One region of the Dactylosporangium sp. NPDC051484 genome, then DNA from elsewhere that is predicted to be linked to it. Evidence: predicted binding sites of a transcription regulator. Region 1 holds the regulator's gene; each other region holds the start of a gene.

Region 1 (3,254 bases):
CTTCATGCCGCCGAGGATCGAGAAGACGAGGACGACGATCCACACGATGAACGGCAGGAAGATCAGGATGCCGAACGAGCAGACCGAGAGGATCACCGACACGATCATGGCGATGCCCCACGTGATCTGGAAGTTCAGGGCCTCGTTCGCGTGCGCCTTGATCGTCGGCGACTCGTTGCCCTTGGCCAGCAGCGCCACGAGCGGCGCGACGAAGCCGAACAGGATGCCGCCGAAGTGGGCGATGAGCGCCCACGTCTTCTCGTCGCTGTTGGCGTAGCCGGCCGGAGCGCCGCCGGGCGCGCCGTACGCGCCCTGCTGCTGATACCCAGGCTGTTGGTAACCCTGCTGCTGGTATCCAGGCTGTTGGTAGCCGGGCTGTTCATACCCAGGCTGCTGGTAGCCGGGCTGCTGGTACCCGCCGCCGGACGTGGGCGGTGGGGCGTAGGCGCCGCCGCCGCTCGACGGTGGTGGAGCGTAACCGCCGCCCGACACGGGCGGCTGGGGCGGGTACCCGGCGTTGGGGTCCGACGGCGAGCCGTATTCCCCCGGGGGGCGAGGTGGTTCACTCATGGTGGCCACGGTAGGTGCATCGATCAAGTGGCGCCAGCGACACGACATGACTTCTTTTGGACAACTTTTGCCCAGTCCAGCGGCCGTGCCGCCCATCGTGCACCAAACGATCATTCCGCGCCCCCGCGCGACTGACGTAGACTGGCACTCACTAGTTGGGAGTGCCAGTCTTCGAGGAGGTGCCATGGCCCTTGACGAGCGGAAGCTTGAAGTGCTGCGCGCCATCGTCGAGGACTATGTCGCCACTCAGGAACCGGTAGGCAGCAAGGCCCTCGTCGAGCGGCACAACCTGCGGGTCTCCCCGGCAACGGTCCGTAACGACATGGCTGTGCTGGAGGAGGAGGGGTATATCAGGCAGCCGCACACCAGTGCGGGCCGTGTGCCCACCGACGCTGGTTACCGGCTGTTCGTCGACAAGCTCTCCCGGGTCAAGCCGCTCACCCAGGCCGAGCGCCGGGCGATCGAGCGGTTTCTCATCGGCGCGGTTGATCTCGACGATGTGGTCCATCGCACCGTCCGGCTGCTCGCCCAGCTCACCAGGCAGGTCGCCGTGGTGCAGTATCCGAGCCTGTCGCGCGCGACCGTGCGACATTTCGAGCTGGTGCCGATCTCCACCACGCGGATCATGGTCGTGATGATCGCCGAGACCGGCCGGGTGGAGCAGCGCCTGGTCGACCTGCCCGGCCCGATCCTCGCCGACGACGTGACCGAGCTGCGCCGGGTGATCAACGAGAAGCTGGTCGGCCAGCGGCTGGCCGAGACTCCGCCGCTGGTGCTGGCGCTCATCGAGGAGGCGGCACCCGGCCTGCGACCGCCGATGACGGCCCTTTCGACGGTCCTGCTGGAGACGCTGGTCGAGCGGACCGAGGAGCGCATCGCGCTCGCCGGCACCGCCAACCTGGCCCGCGGCGGCCTGCTGGACTTCCAGGGCTCGCTGCGGCCGATCCTCGAGGCGCTCGAGGAGGAGGTCATCCTGCTCAAGCTCTTCGGCGAGGTCGAGCCCAGCAGCACGCGGGTGCGCATCGGCGACGAGAACGAGATCGAGGACCTGCGGACCGCGTCGATCGTGGCCACCGGATACGGGCCCGGCTCGATGGTGGTCGGCGGGATGGGCGTACTCGGCCCCACCCGCATGGACTACCCCGGAAACATCGCGACCGTGCGCGCCGTGGCACGCTACGTCGGCGACCTGCTGGCACAGAGTTGACATCTATCTCAGGGGCATAGGACTCAGTGGCGAAGGACTATTACGGGATTCTCGGCGTCAAGCGGGACTCCACGGCCGATGAGATCAAGCGGGCCTACCGTCGGTTGGCCCGCGAGTTTCACCCGGACGTCAATCCGGACCCGACGGCGCACGAGAAGTTCAAGGAGATCAACGCCGCGTACGAGGTCCTCTCCGACCCGCGCAAGCGTGAGATGGTCGACCTGGGCGGCGACCCGCTGGCCCCCAACGGCGGCGGCGCCGGAGGCCCGGCGGGCGGCGCGTTCGTGGGCTTCCAGGACATCATGGACGCCTTCTTCGGCACCCAGTCCGCCCGTGGGCCGCGCCCGCGGGTGCGGCCCGGCGCCGACGCGATCCTGCGCCTCGACCTCGACCTGCACGAGACCGCGTTCGGCGTCGAGGCACCGATCCAGGTGGACACCGCCGTCGTCTGCACCACCTGCCAGGGTGCCGGCACGGCGCCCGGCACCCACCCGCAGACCTGCGAGATCTGCCAGGGCCGCGGCGAGGTCCAGTCGGTCCAGCGCACCTTCCTCGGCCAGGTCGTCTCGGCCCGCCCGTGCTCGGCCTGCCAGGGCTTCGGCACGATCATCCCGCACCCGTGCGCGACCTGCGGCGGCGACGGCCGGGTCCGCACCCGCCGCTCGCTGACCGTGAAGATCCCGTCCGGCGTCGAGGACGGCATGCGCATCCGCCTCGCCCAGCAGGGCGAGGTCGGCCCCGGCGGCGGCCCGCCCGGAGACCTCTACGTCGAGATCCACGAGCGCCCGCACGACGTGTACTCCCGCAAGGACGACGACCTGCACTGCCGCGTGACCGTGCCGATGACCGCCGCGGCCCTCGGCACGCGGCTGACCATCAAGACCCTCGACGGCGAGGAGACGGTCGAGGTGAAGGCCGGCACCCAGCCGACCTCCACGCTGCGCATCCGCGGCAAGGGCGTGCCCCACCTGCGCGGCGCCGGCCGCGGCGACCTCTACGTCCACCTCGACGTGCGCACCCCGACCCGGCTCGAGCCCGAGCAGGAGCGGCTACTGCGCGAGTTCGCCCGCAGCCGCGGCGAGGAGGTCGCCGAGCTGTCGAAGCAGGGCGGCTTCTTCTCCCGGATGCGTGACGCCTTCAACGGCCACGCGTGATCGGGCCCACCGCTCGTCGCGGCCGGGGTGCTGCGGGTCCCGCATGAGCGGTCCGCAGCGGAGCGGGCGCGGGCGTAGCTCATGCCGCAGTCGCAGCGTTGCGGAGGGTTCGGCATGAGCCCGCCGCTCTTCCTCGTCGACGAGCTGCCCTCCGGTGACCGCTTCACCCTGGCCGGCGCCGAGGGCCATCACGCCGCCAACGTCCAGCGCATCACCACCGGCGAGGCGCTGCTGCTGTGCGACGGCCGGGGCGGCCTGGCCCGCGGCGTCGTGCTCGCCGCGCACAAGGGCGCCCTGGACCTCGCCCTCGACCCCGCCGAGCA
Region 2 (3,254 bases), on a different contig from region 1:
AGGGCCTTGCGCACGATCGAGACGCCGACCTTCTCGTCGCCGGTGAGGCCGAGGTCGCCGTCGAGGACCGGGACGATCTGCGCCAGGGCGGCGCCGCCGCCCGGGACGATGCCCTCCTGCACCGCGGCCTTGGTCGCGGAGATCGCGTCCTCGATGCGGTGCTTGCGCTCCTTCATCTCGACCTCGGTCGCCGCGCCGGCCTTGATGACCGCGACGCCGCCGGCGAGCTTGGCGACCCGCTCGTTGAGCTTCTCCTTGTCCCAGTCGGAGTCGGAGGCCTCGATCTCCTTGCGCAGCTGCTCGACGCGCGCGGCGACCTCGGACTGCTCACCGCCGCCGTCCACGATCGTGGTCAGGTCCTTGGTGACCACCACGCGGCGGGCGGTGCCGAGCTGCTCCAGGCCGACGCCCTCGAGCTTGTAGCCGAGCTCGGGGGCGACCAGCTCGGCGCCGGTCAGGATCGAGATGTCCTGCAGCATCGCCTTACGACGGTCGCCGAAGCCGGGGGCCTTGACCGCGACGATCTTGAACGTCTTGCGGATCGCGTTCACGACGAGGGTCGACAGCGCCTGGCCCTCGACGTCCTCGGCGATGATCAGCAGCGGCTTGTTGTTCTGGACGATCTTCTCCAGGAGGGGCAGCAGCTCCTCGATCGCGGAGATCTTCTGGGTGGTGAGCAGGACGTACGCGTCCTCGAGCACCGCCTCCTGCGCCTCCGTGTCGGTCACGAAGTGCGGGGAGATGAAGCCCTTGTCGAACTGCATGCCCTCGGTGACCTCGAGCTCGGTCGTGAGGGTCGAGCCCTCCTCGACCGTGATGACGCCGTCGCGGCCGACCCGGTCCATCGCCGAGGCGATCAGGTCGCCGATGGTGGCGTCCTGCGCGGAGATGGTCGCGACCTGCGCGATCTCGGTGTGGCTCGCGACCGGCGTGGCCTTGTCCTTGAGCGCGGCCACGACCGCGGCCGCGGCCGCGTCGATGCCGCGCTTGAGGCCGGCCGGGTTGGCGCCGGCCGTCACGTTGCGCAGGCCTTCGCGGACGAGCGCCTGGGCCAGGACCGTAGCGGTGGTCGTGCCGTCGCCCGCCACGTCGTTGGTCTTGGTGGCGACCTCCTTGACCAGTTGGGCGCCGAGGTTCTCATACGGGTTGGCGAGCTCGATCTCCTTGGCGATCGTCACGCCGTCGTTGGTGATGGTGGGGGCACCGAACTTCTTGTCCAGGACGACGTTGCGCCCCCGGGGGCCGAGCGTGACCTTGACCGTGTCGGCCAGGCGGTTGACGCCGTGCTCCAGCAGGTGGCGCGCCTCGTCGGAGAAGCTCAGGATCTTCGCCATGCTTGTGGATTCCCTTCAAAGCGACACCGCCCCGGCTGCCTCGCGCCTGCGCACGGGTCCGGGGCGGTGGCCACTGCTTCTAGTGAGATGCTTCTAGTTGAAACGAGGTCACTTCTCGATGACGGCGAGCACGTCGCGGGCCGAGAGCACCAGGTACTCCGCGCCGGCGTACTTGACCTCGGTGCCGCCGTACTTCGAGTAGATGACGGTGTCGCCGACCTTGACGTCGATCGGCACCCGGTTGCCCTTGTCGTCGATGCGACCCGGGCCGACCGCGATGACGGTGCCCTCCTGGGGCTTCTCCTTCGCGGTGTCCGGAATGACGATGCCCGAGGCGGTGGTCGTCTCAGCCTCGTTGGCCTGGACCAGGATGCGGTCCTCGAGCGGCTTGATCGCAACCTGCGTCGCGGTAGTCACGGGCATACCCTCCTGGGGTATCGAGCTTGCTATCGGTGCCCGGTGAAGCCGTCGTCGCGGGTGCCGGCTCCGGCCGGGTTTACTGGCACCCTCGACTGGAGAGTGCTAATCGGAGATTATGTCGGCGGCTAGCACTCCGTCAACTAGAGTGCCAGACACGCCGCGAAATCACCCCGGGATAATCGCCGGGTGGAGCTCGACGACATACAGGCCCTGGAAACCGAGGCCGGGCGGGCCGCACTCGAGGCGGCGGCCGCGCTGCCCGACGGCGACCCACTCGCTGCGGCCTCGGCGCTACGCGCCCGCGGATTCGCGCCGGCCCTGGCCGCCGCCGCGCTGACCCAGGCCGCGCTGCGCCGCCGCGCGGCCATGAAGTTCGGCGCGGACGCCGCCGTGATGCTCTTCACCCGCGCCGGGCTCGAGCAGGCGACCCGGGCCGCGGTCGCGCGCCGCCGGGCCGCCCGGCTGGCCGCCGCGGGCGTGCGCCACGTCGCGGACCTGGGCTGTGGTGTGGGCGCCGACACCATCGCGTTCGCCCGGGCCGGGTTGCGGGTGCTGGCCGTGGACGCATCCGCCGCCACGGCCGCCGTCGCGGAGGCCAACGTCCGCGCCCTGGGCCTGACGGATTCGGTACTCGTGCAGACCCGCGACGCCACCGAGGTCCCCCTCGACGCCGTCGACGCCGTGTTCTGTGACCCGGCGCGCCGCACGTCGGGCGGACGGCGGGTGTTCGACCCGCGCGCGTACTCCCCGCCCTGGGACTTCGTCACGGGACTGCCCGGCCGGGTGCCGCACACGGTGCTCAAGCTCGCCCCCGGCATCGACCACGCCCTGCTGCCCGCCGGCGCCGAGGGCGAGTGGGTCTCGGTGGACGGCGACGTGGTCGAGGCGGCCGCGTGGTGCGGTCCGCTGGCCGCGGCCCCGCGCCGGGCCACCGTGCTGCGCGGCGCGGACGCCTTCGAGCTCACCGGCTCCGGCGACGAGCGCGCCCCGGTGGGCCCGACCGGCGCCCACCTCTACGACCCCGACGGCGCCGTGGTCCGCGCCCACCTCGTGGCCGAGCTCGCGGCGCAGCTCGACGGCGTGCTGCTGGACCCGACGATCGCCTACATCACCTCGGCGTCGGCGACACCCACCCCGTTCGGCCGCCGCTACGAGATCCTCGACCGGCTGCCGATCGCCCTGAAGAAGCTGCGGGCCGCGCTGCGCTCGCTCGACGTCGGGTCCGTGCAGATCCTCAAGCGCGGGTCGGCCCACAACGTCGACGACCTGCGCCGGCAGCTGCGGCTCGAGGGCTCCCGTGCCGCGACGCTCGCGCTGACCAGGATCGCCGGGGAGCCCGCCGCGCTGCTGCTCACACCAGCGGATGGCCCAGGCGCCGCTGCAGGTCGTTGAGCACGTCGTCGGCGAGCAGGTCGGGCGGGCGCGCGCCGAGGTGGCCAAGCAGGTGGCGGCCGGTGTCGCGGCACATCTCGTATGTCAGGCGGTCGTTGAGCCAGCGCA
Region 3 (3,254 bases), on a different contig from region 1:
CCGACACTGCCGGCAAGAAGGGCGCATTGACCGCTTCGGTGTATTCGACATCGGACGAGGTCCTCGACGCGATGGAAGAGGCCGCTCTGCTTGCTGGTGTGCATTTTTCAATCAACCTTACCGGCGGGGTCTTCGTGAACCAGTCGGCGGCGTTTTCCGACTTCCACGCCAGCGGCGCCAATCCGGCGGCCAATGCCGCGCTCACCGACAGTGCCTACGTGGCCAGCCGCTTCCGCGTCGTGCAGTCGCGCCGTCACGTGTAGCGCCCAAGGTTACTAACACGTAGTCGCCGGGCGATGTTTTACTCTGCAAGGAAACGCGTGGAGAAGGCATGCTCGGCGACCTTTTCGAACTGCATGATTCGTGACCTCGCTGTCCGATTTGGGCCTGTCGGGGCTCGGGTTACCTCGTGTACCGTGCGGTTCGGTCGTCGTTCCCTCGCCGGAGCCACCCCCGGAACCGGCGGCTGTGGCCGAAGGCCCGGGGCTGGTCCCCACCGCCAGCCGAGTGACGCAGCAGGACCGAAGTAGAGGAAGTGCACCGTGGCACAGGGCACCGTCAAGTGGTTCAACGGCGAGAAGGGCTATGGCTTCATCGCGGTCGACGGGGGACAGGACGTGTTCGTCCACTTCTCCGCGATTGAGATGGACGGCTACAAGTCGCTGGAAGACGGACAGCGCGTCGAGTTCGAGATCGCGCAGGGTCAGAAAGGCCCGCAGGCGGAGCAGGTCCGCCTTCTCGCCTGATCAAGTCCGCAGTCACCCCCGCCGGGCACCGTCCTCATTGACGAGGAGCGGTGCCCTGCGTTTTTCCGGAATTCTGGCGCGATTCGCGTGATCATTGCGCTATTTTTGACTCTTTGAGTGATTTACGCCAATGTCATCCCTTTTGGCAGCCTTGACGGGGGCGGGCCGTCGAGTTGATCTTGCTGGGTGCCACCTTGCGCGTCACCCCGGGTTTGCTTGCACTCGACCAGCCAGAGTGCTAAACAGGGACTTGGCACTCGCAACCGGTGAGTGCCAATGGTCGGGACGGTGCAGTCCTCCGGTGGGCAACCGCCGCGAGGCTGGTCGTCGCGGGCTCATCCGGCCCGACCGCCGGGGATTCCGCTGGGTCCTCGAAGGTGCGAAAGCAGGCGGTGAGCCGCAGGCCCCACGTGGGTCGAGGCGAATCGTGAGTGTCCAGGAGGACAACGCCGAATGGCCAAGATTATCGCGTTCGACGAAGAGGCTCGCCGGGGTCTCGAGCGGGGCATGAACACCCTCGCCGACGCCGTCAAGGTGACGCTGGGCCCGAAGGGTCGCAACGTCGTCCTCGAGAAGAAGTGGGGCGCGCCCACCATCACCAACGATGGTGTGAGCATCGCCAAGGAGATCGAGCTCGAGGACCCGTACGAGAAGATCGGCGCCGAGCTGGTCAAGGAAGTCGCGAAGAAGACCGACGACGTCGCCGGTGACGGCACGACGACGGCGACCGTGCTGGCGCAGGCGCTGGTCCGCGAGGGCCTCCGCAACGTCGCCGCGGGCGCGAACCCGATGGCCCTGAAGCGCGGCATCGAGGCGGCGGTCTCGTCCGTCGCCGACGAGCTGGCCAACCTCGCCAAGGACGTGGAGACGAAGGAGCAGATCGCCTCCACCGCCTCCATCTCCGCGGGCGACTCCACGGTCGGCGAGATCATCGCCGAGGCGATGGACAAGGTCGGCAAGGAAGGCGTCATCACCGTCGAGGAGAGCAACACCTTCGGCCTCGAGCTCGAGCTCACCGAGGGCATGCGCTTCGACAAGGGCTACATCTCGCCGTACTTCGTGACCGACACCGACCGGATGGAGGCCGTCCTCGACGACCCGTACATCCTGATCGTCGAGTCGAAGATCTCCGCGGTGAAGGACCTCCTCCCGGTTCTGGAGAAGGTCATGCAGTCGGGCAAGTCGCTCGTCATCATCTCCGAGGACGTCGAGGCCGAGGCCCTGGCGACCCTCGTGGTGAACAAGATCCGCGGCACCTTCAAGTCGGTCGCCGTCAAGGCCCCCGGCTTCGGCGACCGTCGCAAGGCGATGCTGACCGACATCGCGATCCTGACCGGCGGTCAGGTCATCAGCGAGACCGTCGGCCTCAAGCTGGAGAACGCCGACCTGTCCCTGCTCGGCCGCGCTCGCAAGGTGGTCGTGACCAAGGACGAGACGACCGTCGTCGACGGCTCCGGCGACGCTGACGCGATCAACGGCCGGGTCTCGCAGATCCGCGCCGAGATCGAGAAGAGCGACTCGGACTACGACCGTGAGAAGCTGCAGGAGCGGCTGGCCAAGCTGGCCGGCGGCGTCGCGGTGATCAAGGTCGGCGCGGCCACCGAGGTCGAGCTCAAGGAGCGCAAGCACCGCATCGAGGACGCCGTGCGCAACGCGAAGGCGGCCGTCGAGGAGGGCATCGTGCCCGGCGGTGGCGTGGCCCTGGTGCAGGCCGGCAAGACCGCGTTCGACAAGCTGGACCTGGCCGGCGACGAGGCCACCGGCGCGCAGATCGTGCGTGTCGCGCTCGACGCCCCGCTGCGGCAGATCGCCGTCAACGCCGGCCTTGAGGGCGGCGTCGTCGTGGAGCGGGTCCGCAACCTGGAGGCCGGCTACGGCCTCAACGCGGCGACCGGCGAATACGTCAACCTGCTGGCCGAGGGCATCATCGACCCGGCCAAGGTGACGCGTTCGGCGCTGCAGAACGCCGCCTCCATCGCGGCGCTGTTCCTCACCACGGAGGCCGTGGTGGCGGACAAGCCGGAGAAGGAGAAGGCCCCGGCGGGTGCGCCGGGCGGCGGCGACATGGACTTCTGAGTCCAAGTCTCTCGTCAGGGCGGGTCGACCTTCGGGTCGGCCCGCCCTTTCGCATCCCCGTGCCCGCCCGCGCGCCACGCCCGTGGTGCGCATGTTGCGGGTCGTCGGCGGCTCGTTTCGTTTTCTTCACATCCGTGCGACAAGGGCGCCTGCCAGGCCAAACAGTTAGATATGTTTACGAAATGATCGTGGATCTCCAGGACGTTTCCGCAGCGGAGGGGCTGTTTGCCCGGGCATTGGACCTGCCGGAGGATGCCGCAGAGGCGGGGAGCCTCGTCGCGCGGCTCGCGGCGCCGCCGGCCGGGCGGCTCGTCGCACGCCTGGGCACCGCCGACGGCAGCGGCGTCGTCTTCGCCTCGATCAACGACTCCGACCCGGGGCTCGGGCACATCGAGCTGCTCGCCGTGCTGCCGCAGGCCCGGCGCCGGGGCC

The links. Region 1 encodes HrcA, which represses chaperone genes, less so after heat shock. Its sites were predicted from a motif close to GGTTNGCACNCTCNNNNNGAGNGTGCNAACC; they were not measured.
Region 2: a site for HrcA is predicted at 1,832-1,862, ahead of groES (co-chaperone GroES). Genes of this name have one in related genera too.
Region 3: a site for HrcA is predicted at 995-1,025, ahead of groL (chaperonin GroEL). Genes of this name have one in related genera too.

The regions. Positions count from the first base shown of each region.
Region 1 is NZ_JBFAZX010000020.1:116,470-119,723, forward strand. Features, by position in the region: gene AB0367_RS27295 (DUF4870 domain-containing protein) at 1-570, opposite strand, end outside; gene hrcA (heat-inducible transcriptional repressor HrcA) at 755-1,777, shown strand; gene dnaJ (molecular chaperone DnaJ) at 1,804-2,931, shown strand; gene AB0367_RS27310 (16S rRNA (uracil(1498)-N(3))-methyltransferase) at 3,046-3,254, shown strand, end outside.
Region 2 is NZ_JBFAZX010000001.1:523,293-526,546, reverse strand. Features, by position in the region: gene groL (chaperonin GroEL) at 1-1,334, opposite strand, end outside; gene groES (co-chaperone GroES) at 1,443-1,757, opposite strand; gene AB0367_RS02635 (methyltransferase domain-containing protein) at 1,941-3,146, shown strand; gene AB0367_RS02630 (hypothetical protein) at 3,106-3,254, opposite strand, start outside.
Region 3 is NZ_JBFAZX010000006.1:326,294-329,547, reverse strand. Features, by position in the region: gene paaN (phenylacetic acid degradation protein PaaN) at 1-263, shown strand, start outside; gene AB0367_RS14470 (cold-shock protein) at 543-746, shown strand; gene groL (chaperonin GroEL) at 1,200-2,822, shown strand; gene AB0367_RS14460 (GNAT family N-acetyltransferase) at 3,005-3,254, shown strand, end outside.